DNA from 4 places in the Streptomyces sp. NBC_00038 genome. Region 1 is predicted to be linked to each of the others. Evidence: riboswitches for the same ligand, from Rfam matches in the RefSeq annotation. Region 1 holds a riboswitch; each other region holds the start of a gene.

The links. Region 1 has a riboswitch for cyclic di-AMP ahead of OG219_RS19930 (transglycosylase family protein). Riboswitches for the same ligand answer to the same signal wherever they lie in the genome.
Positions count from the first base shown of each region.
Region 2: linked by a shared signal. The riboswitch ahead of OG219_RS28350 (LysM peptidoglycan-binding domain-containing protein) and the one ahead of OG219_RS19930 (transglycosylase family protein) in region 1 are both predicted to bind cyclic di-AMP.
Region 3: linked by a shared signal. The riboswitch ahead of OG219_RS35795 (M23 family metallopeptidase) and the one ahead of OG219_RS19930 (transglycosylase family protein) in region 1 are both predicted to bind cyclic di-AMP.
Region 4: linked by a shared signal. The riboswitch ahead of OG219_RS07785 (C40 family peptidase) and the one ahead of OG219_RS19930 (transglycosylase family protein) in region 1 are both predicted to bind cyclic di-AMP.

Region 1 covers NZ_JAPELQ010000001.1:4,401,901-4,405,074, reverse strand. The annotation lists gene OG219_RS19935 (transglycosylase family protein) at 1-796, shown strand, start outside; cyclic di-AMP (ydaO/yuaA leader) riboswitch at 980-1,144, shown strand; gene OG219_RS19930 (transglycosylase family protein) at 1,149-1,844, shown strand; gene eno (phosphopyruvate hydratase) at 2,188-3,174, shown strand, end outside.
Region 2 covers NZ_JAPELQ010000001.1:6,250,935-6,254,108, reverse strand. The annotation lists gene OG219_RS28355 (CocE/NonD family hydrolase) at 1-1,272, shown strand, start outside; cyclic di-AMP (ydaO/yuaA leader) riboswitch at 1,633-1,784, shown strand; gene OG219_RS28350 (LysM peptidoglycan-binding domain-containing protein) at 1,789-2,544, shown strand; gene OG219_RS28345 (hypothetical protein) at 2,693-3,174, shown strand, end outside.
Region 3 covers NZ_JAPELQ010000001.1:7,931,078-7,934,251, forward strand. The annotation lists gene OG219_RS35785 (pitrilysin family protein) at 1-83, shown strand, start outside; gene OG219_RS35790 (pitrilysin family protein) at 80-1,468, shown strand; cyclic di-AMP (ydaO/yuaA leader) riboswitch at 1,661-1,821, shown strand; gene OG219_RS35795 (M23 family metallopeptidase) at 1,834-2,598, shown strand; gene OG219_RS35800 (GntR family transcriptional regulator) at 2,811-3,174, shown strand, end outside.
Region 4 covers NZ_JAPELQ010000001.1:1,672,247-1,675,420, forward strand. The annotation lists gene OG219_RS07775 (ATP-dependent Clp protease proteolytic subunit) at 1-394, shown strand, start outside; gene OG219_RS07780 (hypothetical protein) at 402-710, shown strand; cyclic di-AMP (ydaO/yuaA leader) riboswitch at 1,060-1,246, shown strand; gene OG219_RS07785 (C40 family peptidase) at 1,250-1,723, shown strand; gene OG219_RS07790 (DUF6328 family protein) at 1,814-2,332, shown strand; gene OG219_RS07795 (ATP-binding protein) at 2,397-2,855, opposite strand; gene OG219_RS07800 (helix-turn-helix transcriptional regulator) at 3,068-3,174, shown strand, end outside.

The DNA of each region.
Region 1 (3,174 bases):
CGAGACGGGCGCCGCCTGGAGCGACAACTCCGGTGACGGGTACTACGGCGGGCTGCACGTGACCCAGTGGGACTGGGAGAACTACGGCGGCCTCAAGTACGCCCCGAGCGCCGACCAGGCCAGCCGCTCGCAGCAGATAGCCGTCGCCGAGAAGATCCTCGACGGCCGGGGGCTCGTCGCCTGGCCCACCTGTGGACCCCTCTCCGGGCTCAGCAAGGACTCCGCCTCGGTGGAGGTCGACACGGGTGTGTCCGACGACTCGTCATCCGACACGTCCACTTCGGACTCCTCGGACTCTTCGGAATCAACCGACTCATCTGGTTCGACCGACTTGTCCGCATCGTCCACCCCCTCGCCGTCCGCTTCGTCCTCGTCCGGCACTTCGACCAAATCCGATACTTCGGATGAGGGTGCGGGTGCGGACTCGAACGGATCAAACAGTGACGACTCGGACAAGTCCACCCAGGAGGACGGCTCTTCGAGTACGTCCGACAGCGCGACGACCGGCGCCGGGCGGCACCGTGGTGACACCGCCACCGAGGGTGCGACCGACAGTCGTACGGACAGCACGTCCGGGCGGCACGCCTCGCGTGAATCCGACGCGGCCCGCGATGTCGTCGACGGCTCGTACGTCGTCCGCGCCGGAGACAGCCTCTCGGTCATCGCCGACGCCCTTGGCCTCGAAGGCGGATGGACCGAGCTGTACGCCGAGAACGAGGAGACGGTCGGCACCGACGCGAACCTCATCCTCCCCGGTCAGAGCCTTGCAGTTGATGTCGAACCGGGCGAAAAGTAGCGGGAGTTCACGTCATGGTTCGCCATGGAATGTCCGGTTTGGCGAGAATGAGAGATGGATCTCAGACCCCCTGATCGTCTTTGAAATTCCGCCGATCGCCTGCCTACGGTCGTGACCGCTCGCCACAGCGGGCCCCGACGGACGCAACGCCGAATCCTGCCAGCGGCCGTACGGGAACAGTCGTCGCGTCAAGCGCCGTAGGCAGGAGCGGGGGACCCAAGGTAAGTGCCGCGCCCGGTAGTTGACCGGGAGTGGCTTGGGGTGAAGCCGTGTGCCGAAAGGTGCGCGACCGGGCACTCACCCGCCCGAACCCGACAGCTCACCTCGCAGGCGTCGGTGAGGGGATCACTTCATGCTGCGTTCGTGCAAGGGCAAGCACCGTCGCCCGTCCAAGGTCACCCGCATTGCCACGCTCGCCGGGGTGACCGGCGTAGCCGTCGCCGCCCCGCTCATGGCGTCCGGCACCGCCTCCGCCGCCACCACCTCCGAGTGGGACACCGTCGCCCAGTGCGAGTCCGGCGGCAACTGGGCCATCAACACCGGCAACGGTTACTACGGCGGTCTGCAGTTCTCCTCCTCCACCTGGTCCGCGTACGGTGGCAGCGCTTACGCCGCCACCGCCGACCAGGCCTCCAAGTCCCAGCAGATAACCGTCGCCGAGAAGGTCCTCGCCGCGCAGGGCAAGGGCGCCTGGCCGTCCTGCGGCACGGGCCTGTCGAGCGCCGCGTACGACGGTGGCACGAGCGACTCCTCGTCGTCCTCGTCCTCCTCCTCGTCGAGCAGCGAGCAGAGCACCACTCCTTCGCAGCAGTCGAGCACGCCCACCGCCACGACCAAGGCCGCTGCGACGAAGACCGTCGACACCCCGACCGGCAAGAAGGTCAAGAAGGGTGACGGCGAGTACAAGGTGAAGAAGAACGACACCCTCAGCTCCATCGCCGAGGCGAAGAACGTCAAGGGTGGCTGGCAGCAGCTGTTCAAGCTGAACAAGGACATCATCGACGACGCGGACTTCATCTACCCGGGTCAGCAGCTGCACCTCAGCTGAAGCGCGAAGCCTCAAGACTGAGGAGCCATGGTTGTCGGCCCACGGCGGTCGGCTGACAACAGGCTCGCAGCTGAACCACAGCTCTCTCCTATACGTGGTCTCCATACTGAAGGCCTCGTGTGGGTCACCCCCGTCCCCACGGGCTCCCCGCTCCGGTGCGTGTTCCCCCGTACGCACCGGGGCGGGGTTTTTCATTCCCTTTTTGTTCCGATCTGGAACAATGTTTACCCTGAGTTCTGCCCAAGGGATGGTCGACCGGCTGGCCGATCCCTCCGAGCCGGTTAGGCTCATCCCGCAGGGGTCTAAAAGGCCCCCGCGTACCCGCGTCACATCCCAGAAGGAGATGCTCGTGCCGTCCATCGACGTCGTCGTAGCCCGGGAAATCCTCGACTCGCGAGGGAACCCCACCGTCGAGGTCGAGGTCGGCCTCGACGACGGCAGCACGGGTCGTGCCGCCGTTCCGTCCGGCGCCTCCACGGGTGCCTTCGAAGCCATCGAGCTGCGCGACGGTGACCCCAACCGCTACGGCGGCAAGGGTGTGGAGAAGGCCGTCCTCGCCGTCATCGAGCAGATCGGCCCGGAGCTCGTCGGCTACGACGCCACCGAGCAGCGCCTGATCGACCAGGCGATGTTCGACCTGGACGCCACCGACAACAAGGGCTCGCTCGGCGCCAACGCCATCCTCGGCGTCTCCCTCGCCGTCGCGCACGCCGCCTCCGAGGCCAGCGACCTCCCCCTCTTCCGCTACCTCGGCGGCCCGAACGCGCACCTGCTGCCCGTTCCGATGATGAACATCCTCAACGGCGGCTCGCACGCGGACTCCAACGTCGACATCCAGGAGTTCATGATCGCCCCGATCGGCGCGGAGTCCTTCTCCGAAGCGCTGCGCTGGGGCGCCGAGGTCTACCACACCCTCAAGAAGGTGCTGAAGACCAAGGGCCTGTCCACCGGCCTCGGCGACGAGGGCGGCTTCGCCCCGAACCTGGAGTCCAACCGCGCCGCGCTCGACCTCATCATCGAGGCCATCAAGCAGGCCGGTTACATCCCCGGCGAGCAGATCGGGCTCGCGCTCGACGTCGCCGCGTCCGAGTTCTACAAGGACGGCAAGTACGAGTTCGAGGGCAAGTCCCGCTCGGCCGCCGAGATGACCGAGTACTACGAGGAGCTCGTCTCCGCGTACCCGCTGGTCTCCATCGAGGACCCGCTGTACGAGGACGACTGGGCCGGCTGGAAGGTCATCACCGACAAGCTGGGCGACAAGGTCCAGATCGTCGGCGACGACCTCTTCGTCACCAACCCCGAGCGCCTGGCCCGCGGCATCGAGGAGGGC
Region 2 (3,174 bases), 1.8 Mb from region 1:
CCGTACCGGGACACGGTGTTGCGCCTGGTCGAGAACCTGCCACCCGATCGCGTACGAGGCCTGATCGGCCCCTGGTCGCACCAGTACCCGGACCGGGGCCTGCCGCCGGGCCCGGCGATCGGGTTCCTTCAGGAGACGCTGCGGTGGTGGGACCACTGGCTGAAGCCCTCCTCCGGTTCCGGCAGGGGCGTGATGTCGGAGCCGCTCCTCCGCTCGTACGTCAGTGACTCGCATCGTCCGGCAACGGTGTACGAGGTGTTGCCGGGCCGGTGGGTGGGCGACGAGACCTGGCCGTCGCCCGCCGTGACGCCGGTCTCGTACGGCCTCCAGGGCGCGCCGGTACTGGTGCGCTCCCCCATGCACACGGGCGTGGACGCGGGCCGCTTCTTCCCCTTCGGGAACGACGCGGACCTGCCGCCGGACCAGCGGGAGGAGGACGGCCGTTCGGCGTGCTTCGAGTTCGAAGTCCCGGAGGAGACCTGGGTGTTGGGGCGCCCGAAGGTGCGGTTGCGACTCACCTCGCACGCCGAGCGCGGCCAGGTGATCGCCCGGGTCTGCGACGTGGCCCCCGACGGCTCATCGACCCTCGTCACCCGCGGCGTCCTGAACCTGTCAGCACGTCACGGCCGTGACCAGGCGGTTCCCTGGAAACCGGGCTCTACGGAGGACGTGCTTTTCGAGCTGAACGGCATCGGCCACGCCTTCCCCGCGGGCCACCGCATCCGGCTGGCCGTCTCCTCCGCGTACTGGCCGTGGATCTGGCCCCAGCCCGGCTCGGAGGCGGGCTTCACCCTGGACCCGGCGGGCAGCGCCCTCGAACTCCCCGTACGGGCAAGGCAGTCGTCGTTCCCGATCACCTTCGAGGAGCCGGAGGAGTCCGAACCCCTGGGCGTCGTCGTGCCGGCAACCCTCGACGAACCACGCCCCGAACGCCTCGTCGTACGCGACGTCGCCAAGGGCGAGTGGCGCCTCGAAGTCGACCCCCGCTACGGCGGCACCCGCGTCTATCCCGACGGCCTCGAATTCACGGAGGACGCGCTGGAGACGTACACGATCAACGAGTCGGATCCGCTGTCCGCGCGGACCCGGTCGACTTGGTCGATCCGGCTGCACCGGCCGGAGTTGCCTTGGGACGCGCGGGTCTCCACGACCTCCGAAATCACCTGCGATGCCCATGACTTCATCACCTTGAACGAGGTGATCTGCAGCGACGGGGACGAAGTCGTGTTCCACCGGACGTGGGAGCGGCGAATTCCGCGGACGGCAGGCTAGGCGGCCGCCTATTCCGCGGGACAGGGGGCTGGGCGGCCACCCGGTCATCGCGCCTTCGGGCATCCAGCAGATGCCCGTATTGCACCTAGATTGCCTACGTCGCCGCTTTGTTCACGCTTGGTCGCGTGAAATGGGTCACGTCCGGACAAGATCGACATCTGACCCCGCCTCACAATTGCCCGTTCGCGAAAGGCAAGTTGAGTTTCACATTCCGGTGGAATCGGGCGATTCTCTCTGCAATCCACCGAGGCAAAAGCGATCTACGCCGCGAAATCGGGCCTTGTTCCCGACATGTGCTCTCGCATACGTTCGCGTCGATCCAGGCGGAACGCCGAATCCTGCCGCCGCCCGGAAACCCCACCCACCCACACGCTCACGGCAGGAGCGGGGGACCCAGGTAAGCCGCCGATCCGGACTCCGGAACGGCTAGGGGTAAAGCCGCGCCCACCCACGCGGCCGGGCAGCTCCCGCCCGAACCCGACAGCTCACCTCGCAGGCGCCGGAGAGGAATTCGCCATGCCCGCACGAGGCAAGCACCGCCGCCCCAGGACCAACCACCTCACCCGCGGCATGGTCGCCGCCGGAACGGGCGGAGCCGCACTCGCACTCCCCCTGGTGAGCGCGACCGGCGCCCACGCCGCCACCCAGGCGTCCGTGCCCGCCCAGGCCACCGCGGTGGCGAAGGCCGCTCCGGCCGCGGTCCCCGACGTCAAGCTCGTCACGTACAAGGTCACCGCGGGCGACACCTTGTCCAAGATCGCGCGAGAACACACCAAGGACGGCAGTTGGCAGGCGCTCTACAAGGCCAACGCCGCGGTCATCGGCGGCGACCCGGCGGCGATTCGCCCGGGCACGACCCTGACGGTTGGCACGAAAACCGCCAAAACGTCCGCTAAGTCGACCGGCTCCACCACGGATTCCGCCGCGGCCCCCGCCACCACCGCGACCTACACCAACGACCTCGACGGCTGGATCAAGGAGGCCCTGGCCATCATGGCCCAGTCCGGAATCCCCGGCTCCTACGACGGCATCTACCGCAACATCATTCGCGAGTCCGCGGGAAACCCCCTGGCCATCAACAACTGGGACTCCAACGCCGCCGCCGGCACCCCGTCCAAGGGCCTCCTCCAGGTCATCGACCCGACCTTCACGGCCTACCACGTGGCCGGCACCTCGATGGACCCCTACGACCCGGTCGCGAACATCACGGCGGCCTGCAACTACGCCGCTGCGAAGTACGGTTCGATCGACAACGTCAACGGGGCCTACTGAGTCGGACGCATCCCCCTGAGCGGTCCGCACCGGGTCCGCACCTCAGAAAATGCACCTGCCGGATCGCGGTCGGGGGCGTTATGCTCGCCGCGATGATGACTCAATCCGTAGGCAGATTGGGGGTCCCATCCGCGCAAGGTGAGTGCTGATGCTCACTCAGACCGCGAATGGGGATTCCCGCCTTTCCTTCTGGCTGCGCGTGCGCGAGTTCGCCGTGCCGCCTTCCATGATCGAGACTGCGACCGCCCGCCGCTCCGCCGGGGACTGGGCGGGGGCGTGCGCCGCCGCAGGCATCGACGTCGATTTCAATCTGCGTTCCGTGGCGCGCACGCATGGCCGCGGCCTCGCAGCCCGGATCCGGGCCGATCTCCGCCATCTGGCTCCCGACCTGTTGCGCTGGCACCTGCCGAGGGTCGCTCCCGACGGGCTGCTGCGGCCGGGGCTGACCATCGCCCTGGCTCGGTACGGGTCTCGATACGGGTCTTGGCACGAGTCTCGGTACGAGGACGTAGCTGCGGGGCGTGAGGGCGAGCACCCGGTGTACCTCGTGGTCCGGACTCCGCCCGCCTGGGCGGACGCCGGTCAGCGGATCAGCCTCGCGCTGTGGGGCCGCCCCGGCATCGAGTCCGG
Region 3 (3,174 bases), 3.5 Mb from region 1:
GCCCCGACAACCGCGCGGTACTCGTCTACGAACCGATCGCCGCTGAAGACGCTGAAGACACCGACGAGGAGGCGGCGAAGTGACCGAGCTCGCCACCATGGAGTTCCACCCCCAGCCGCAGGCCGGCGAGGCCAGGCCGTGGGCCTTTCCCGCACCCGAGCGAGGCACCCTGGGCAACGGCCTGACCGTGCTGCGCTGCCACCGCCCCGGCCAGCAGGTCGTCGCCGTGGAGGTGCTGCTCGCCGCGCCGCTGGAGGCCGAGCCCGCGGGCCTCGACGGCATCGCCACGATCATGGCGCGGGCCTTCTCCGAGGGCACCGACAAGCTCTCCGCCGAGGAGTTCGCGGCCGAGCTGGAGCGCTGCGGCGCCACGCTCGACGCGTACGCCGACCACCCCGGCGTACGCCTGTCGCTCGAAGTCCCCGTCTCACGCCTCCCGAAGGCCCTCGATCTGCTCGCCGACGCCCTGAGGGCACCGGCGTTCGCGGACAGCGAGGTCGAGCGGCTGGTGCGCAACCGGCTGGACGAGATCCCGCACGAGACCGCCAACCCGGCCCGCCGCGCCGCGAAGGAGCTCTCCAAGGAGCTGTTCCCGGCCACGTCGCGCATGTCGCGCCCGCGCCAGGGCACCGAGGAGACGGTCGAGGCGATCGACTCGGGGGCCGTACGCGCCTTCTACGAGAAGCACGTACGCCCCGCCACGGCCACCACCGTGATCGTCGGCGACCTCACCGGAGTCGACGTCGACGCGCTGCTCGCCGACACGCTCGGCTCCTGGACCGGTTCGTCCGCCGAGCCGCGCCCGGTGCCGCCGGTGACCGCCGACGACACCGGCCGGGTCGTCATCGTGGACCGTCCCGGCGCCGTCCAGACGCAGCTGCTCATCGGCCGTGTCGGCGCCGACCGGCACGACCGCGTCTGGCCCGCCCAGGTGCTCGGCACGTACTGCCTCGGTGGCACCCTCACCTCGCGCCTGGACCGCGTCCTGCGCGAGGAGAAGGGCTACACCTACGGTGTGCGGGCGTTCGGCCAGGTCCTGCGCTCCGCCCCGGACGGCTCGGGCATCGCGATGCTCGCCATCAGCGGCTCCGTGGACACCCCGAACACGGGCCCGGCGCTCGACGACCTCTGGAAGGTGCTGCGCACCCTCGCCGCGGAGGGCCTGACGGACGCCGAGCGCGACATCGCCGTACAGAACCTGGTGGGTGTGGCGCCCCTCAAGTTCGAGACGGCGGCGGCCGTCGCGGGCACGCTGGCCGACCAGGTCGAGCAGCATCTGCCCGACGACTACCAGGCGACGCTGTATCAGCAGCTCGCCGCCACGGGCACCGTGGAGGCCACCGCGGCCGCCGTGAGCGCCTTCCCGGTGGACCGCCTGGTGACCGTCCTGGTGGGCGACGCCGCGACGATCGAGGAGCCCGTCAAGGCCCTCGGAATCGGTGAAGTGAGCGTCGTTCCGGCGGAGTAGGACAGCAGTGCCCTTGGGGGCCCAGGAGACCACGGAGTCTCCTGGGCCCCCATTTGTCCGTATTGATAGAGAGGTTGCCTGTCTGCCCTGTGGCATGCGCTACAAAAGCCGTGATCCGTTTGTCGATTGAAAGATGTCCCGTTTAGCGTCGGTCCGGCTGTTCGTCAGGCAGTGCGCCGCACCCGCGGCACCGGACAGCCATCGCTTAGTCCCCGTACGGCGCGAGCCAGGGGAGCCGGGGACCCACACGCAGTCCCTGGGGTGAATCGGACGCCCTCCCCGGAGGTGGTCCGTAGGAGACCTTCCTGCTCCGAACCCGTCAGCTAACCCGGTAGGCGAGAAGGAAGGAAAGGATCAGCCCCTCCATGGCGTTCACCTGTGGCACAGGGAAGCACCGTCGCCCGAGCCGCGTGCAGCGCACGACCACGAACGCCATCGGCGTCGCGGCGCTCACCACCACCGGTGTCCTCGGCTCCCTGGCCGCCCCGGCGCTCGCCGCGGACAACTCCGTCGAGCAGACCGGCCTGACCCAGGCCGTCGAGATCGGTGACACGATCGCCGACCAGATCGACGCGCAGGCCGCGGCCCAGCAGCACGCCGCCGACGAGGCAGCCGCACAGAAGAAGGCCGACGAGGCCGCGAGGAAGAAGGCCGCGGAGAAGGCCAAGGAGGAGCGCGAGGCCAAGGAGCGCGCCGCCCGCGAGGCCGAGCGCAAGCGCCTCAACACCTTCGTCCCGCCGGTCACCGGCTCGTACATCTCCACCGGCTACAAGACCGGCGGCAGCCTCTGGTCCTCCGGCAGCCACACCGGCATCGACTTCCACGCCGCGTCCGGCACCTCGGTCCACGCGGTCGGCTCCGGCACCGTCGTCGAGGCCGGCTGGGGCGGCGCCTACGGCAACAACATCGTCATCAAGATGAACGACGGCACGTACACGCAGTACGGCCACCTGTCGTCCATCGGCGTCTCCGTGGGCCAGACGGTCACCCCGGGCCGGCAGATAGGCCTCTCCGGGTCCACCGGCAACACCACAGGGCCGCACCTCCACTTCGAGGCCCGGACGACCGCCGAGTACGGCTCGGACATCGACCCCGTCGCGTACCTCCGCTCGCACGACGTGAACATCTGACGCCGCTCCGGCGTGAACGTCTGATCACTCGCGTACGTACTTCACAAGGCCCCGGCTCGCACGAGCCGGGGCCTTGTCGTTTCGAACCGCTTCCTGTCCAAAAAATATCCATGGATTCCGGCCCGCCATCGGAAATTCCGAGTCTCTGCAATAGAGTCACTGAACAAGCGTCAATCGACGGCGTTTCACGGGGATTAAAGCGGAGGTCCGGTATGCGTGTTCCTGCGCACTCGGTATGCACAGCGATCCGCGACGACATCGTCGCGGGTGTCTACGAGCGCGGCAGCCGGCTCACCGAGGAACTGCTCGCGCGCCGCTACGGAGTCTCGCGCGTCCCTGTGCGCGAGGCCCTGCGCACGCTGGAGGCAGAGGGCTTCGTCGTCACCCGGCGGCACGCGGGCGCGTGCGTCGCGGAGCCGACCGAGCAGGAGGCCGGGGACCTGCTCGAGATGCGCATGCTCCTTGAGCCGCTGGGCGCCGCCCGGGCCGCGCAGCGCCGCACCGAGGCCCACCTCAAGGTGCTCCGAGGCCTGGTCAGACTGGGTCAGGAGCGGGCCAGGAGGGGCAACAGCGAGG
Region 4 (3,174 bases), 2.7 Mb from region 1:
GGCCGTCTACGACACGATGCAGTTCGTCACCTGCGAGGTGGAGACCGTCTGCCTCGGCCAGGCCGCCTCGGCCGCCGCCGTGCTGCTGGCGGGCGGCACGCCGGGCAAGCGGTTCGCGCTGCCGGGTGCCCGCGTGCTGATCCACCAGCCGTCGTTTCCCGAGCCGATCCAGGGGCAGGCTTCTGATCTGGCCATCCAGGCCGAGGAGTTGACGCGTACTCGGAGGATGCTGGAGGAGATGCTCGTGCGGCACACAGGCCAGAGTCCGGAGCGGGTCGCCGCGGACATCGAGCGGGACAAGATCCTCGACGCGCCTGCGGCACTGGCGTACGGACTGATTGACGGGATCATCCCGAGCCGCAAGGCTTCTCGCCCCACACCCGGCGCGAGGTGAGCGGCCGATGCTCCCACCCGAACTGCCCCCGCTGCCCGCACTGACGCGCGCGGAAGCCGAGTTGATCGACCGTTACCTGGACGTGGTCGACCTGCTCGGCCGCATCAACCCGGCCCGCCCCGGGGACACCTACCGAGGTCTGCGAGCGGCTCAGGCGCTGGTCGCCAAGGCGACGGCACTGCGGGACGCCCTCGCGCTGATGCACCAGCGCGGCGAGAGCGAGGTGCACGCTCCGACCCTGGCACAGGCCCTGCGTGTCCTCGACGGCGAGCGGCGGGCCGCCCGCGTCACCCTGCCGCCCGGTTCCGACAGCTGACGCCCTCCCACCCGGGCCCCCGCACACGCCGACCCGTCGGAGCGTCCGGCCCGGGTTTCAAACGCACCAGATGGTGTACCCCCGGATGGCGTAGACACCCATCCTTCCAAGAGCGCGCAGAAGTTGCGCAACGCGCGTAGCGCGATTGCGTACTTGAAGCCCTTCGTTGCTGGTACGGGCGTCGTCGGCCTGCTGGACACTCGCTCGAACGGCGGGGTGTCCACCCGAACGGGTGAGTGGTGAGTAACCCCACAAACCACCGATTCCGCTCGGATTTTCCGACATCAATGCGTGAAGATCCCTTCCGACGACAAGCCCCCGCCACACCGGCGGGGCGGTCCGGGTCGGACGCCGAGTCCTGCCGCCTCCCGGATGACCGGTCGACAGATGTGCATCGGCAGGAGTGGAGGACCCAGCACGACGGGCCGCCGGAGAGATCCGGGCGGTCCTTGGGGTGAAGCCGCAGTAAGCGGCCGGGCTACTTCGCCAGCCCGAATCCGACAGGTCATCCTTCACAGGCGGCTGACGAAGGGTTGCGCATGACTGCGCTCAATCGTGTCCCGTCGCTGTGGACGAGGGCCGGTACGGCCTCGGCTCTCACCATCGCCGCCGTGGGCGGCAGCCTCGTGGTCCCCGGCGTCGCATCCGACGCCGAAGCGGCCACCCTGGCGACGAAGGCACTTCAGGTCGCGGCTTCCAAGAAGGGCTCCCCGTACAAGTACGGCGCCGCTGGGCCGCGCCGTTTCGACTGCTCCGGGCTCACGCTCTACTCGTACAAGAAGGCGGGCAAGAAGCTGCCTCGTACGGCCGCGGCGCAGTACAACAAGACCAACCATGTCTCCGCCTCGAAACGCAAGGCCGGAGACCTCGTGTTCTTCCACTCGGGCCGGAGCGTGTACCACGTCGGCATCTACGCCGGGAAGGGAAAGATCTGGCACTCCCCGAAGTCCGGGGAGGTAGTGAAGCTCCAGAAGATCTGGACGAAGAGCGTCTGGTACGGCCGAGTGAGCTGACCCGTTCCGTGGGGGCGACGGCGCGCGCCGTCGCCCCCACGGAACGTGCGGCAGGGCGTGAAACACGGTCGAACCGGTTACTCGTCCACCATGGTGGAACAACGTCCCCGCACGGAACGCGACGAGAAACCTCTTGAGCGCGCCGACCGCAATTTCGCCGAGCTCCTCCAGGAGCTGCGGGTCACCCAGACCGGCGTGCAGATCCTCTTCGCCTTTCTGCTGACCCTGGCCTTCACCCAGCGCTTCCCTTCGCTGGACACGACGCAGCGCGCCACGTACGTGACCACGCTCCTGCTCGCGTTCCTGGCCGCCGCCCTGTTCACTGCGCCGGCCGCCCTGCACCGGTCGCTGTTCCAGCAGAACGTCAAACCCGCCATCGTGCGGGTCTCCTCCTGGCTGACCCACGTCGGCCTGTACGTGCTGATGCTGGCGTTCACCGGATCGGTGCTCCTCGTCGTCGACGTGACGGTGGGGCGCGGCGCCGGGATCGCCGCGGGCGCGGGCACTCTGGCCGTCTGTCTGGCTCTGTGGACCGCCCTGCCCTGGCTGGTGCAGCGCCATGTCACGTCCGCAGAGGGGCGAGGAGAGGAATCGGACCCAGCGACGTGAGCGTGCTGCCAGTTGTGCTGCGCGGTGCCTTCGGACGCGCCGCGCAGCGCAACTGGACCGGGACTCAGGGCTCTTGCGGACCCCCGGCCGTCACCGGCTCGACCGGTGCCGTCCAGGGCAGTTCGATGGAGATGGTCTTGCCGCCTTCGCGGGTGGGCCGGACGGTGAGTCTGCCGCCGCACTCCGCGGTCAGCCAACGGATGATCACCATGCCGCGTCCGTTGTCCTGCTGGACGGCTGCGGGCAGTCGTTTGGGAAAGCGTGGGTGGCTGTCGGTGACGCCGAGGCGCAGGTGTTCGTCCCGGTCGAGGCGGACGTCCACTCTGAAGGTGGGCGACTGCCCGAAAGTGTGCTGGACGGCGTTGGTGGCTAGTTCGGACACGATCAGGCGTACGGTGTCGGCGACTTCGGAGTCACCCGGCAGGCCCCATTCGGCCAGCACTTCGGCGACGAATTTCCGGGCCGCGGAGACCGAGGCTGGATCGCTCGGCAGAGTGACGGATGCTTCCTGATGGTCTGCCATGGCGCGGTCGTCCCTTTCCCACGGGACCGGGGTCCGACACGGAGCGGATGGTTCGAGTACGGTCCCGGACTGGTGCTTCGCGCCAGACTGCCATTACCTGGCCGGTCACGGGTGCGATCCACCGAGATATGCATATATCTGTCGCTCGAAGCGGTGAACTCTGCGACGGAGGACCGTATTTGGGCGGCTCGGAAGGAGTAAGGAGTACGGCCATGCAGTACGGTCCCGCGGTACGCCGCCGCAAGCTCGGTGCAGAACTGCGCGCTCTGCGCGTGGGTGCGGCTCTCACGAGCGGGGAGGCGGCCCGTCTCCTCGGCTG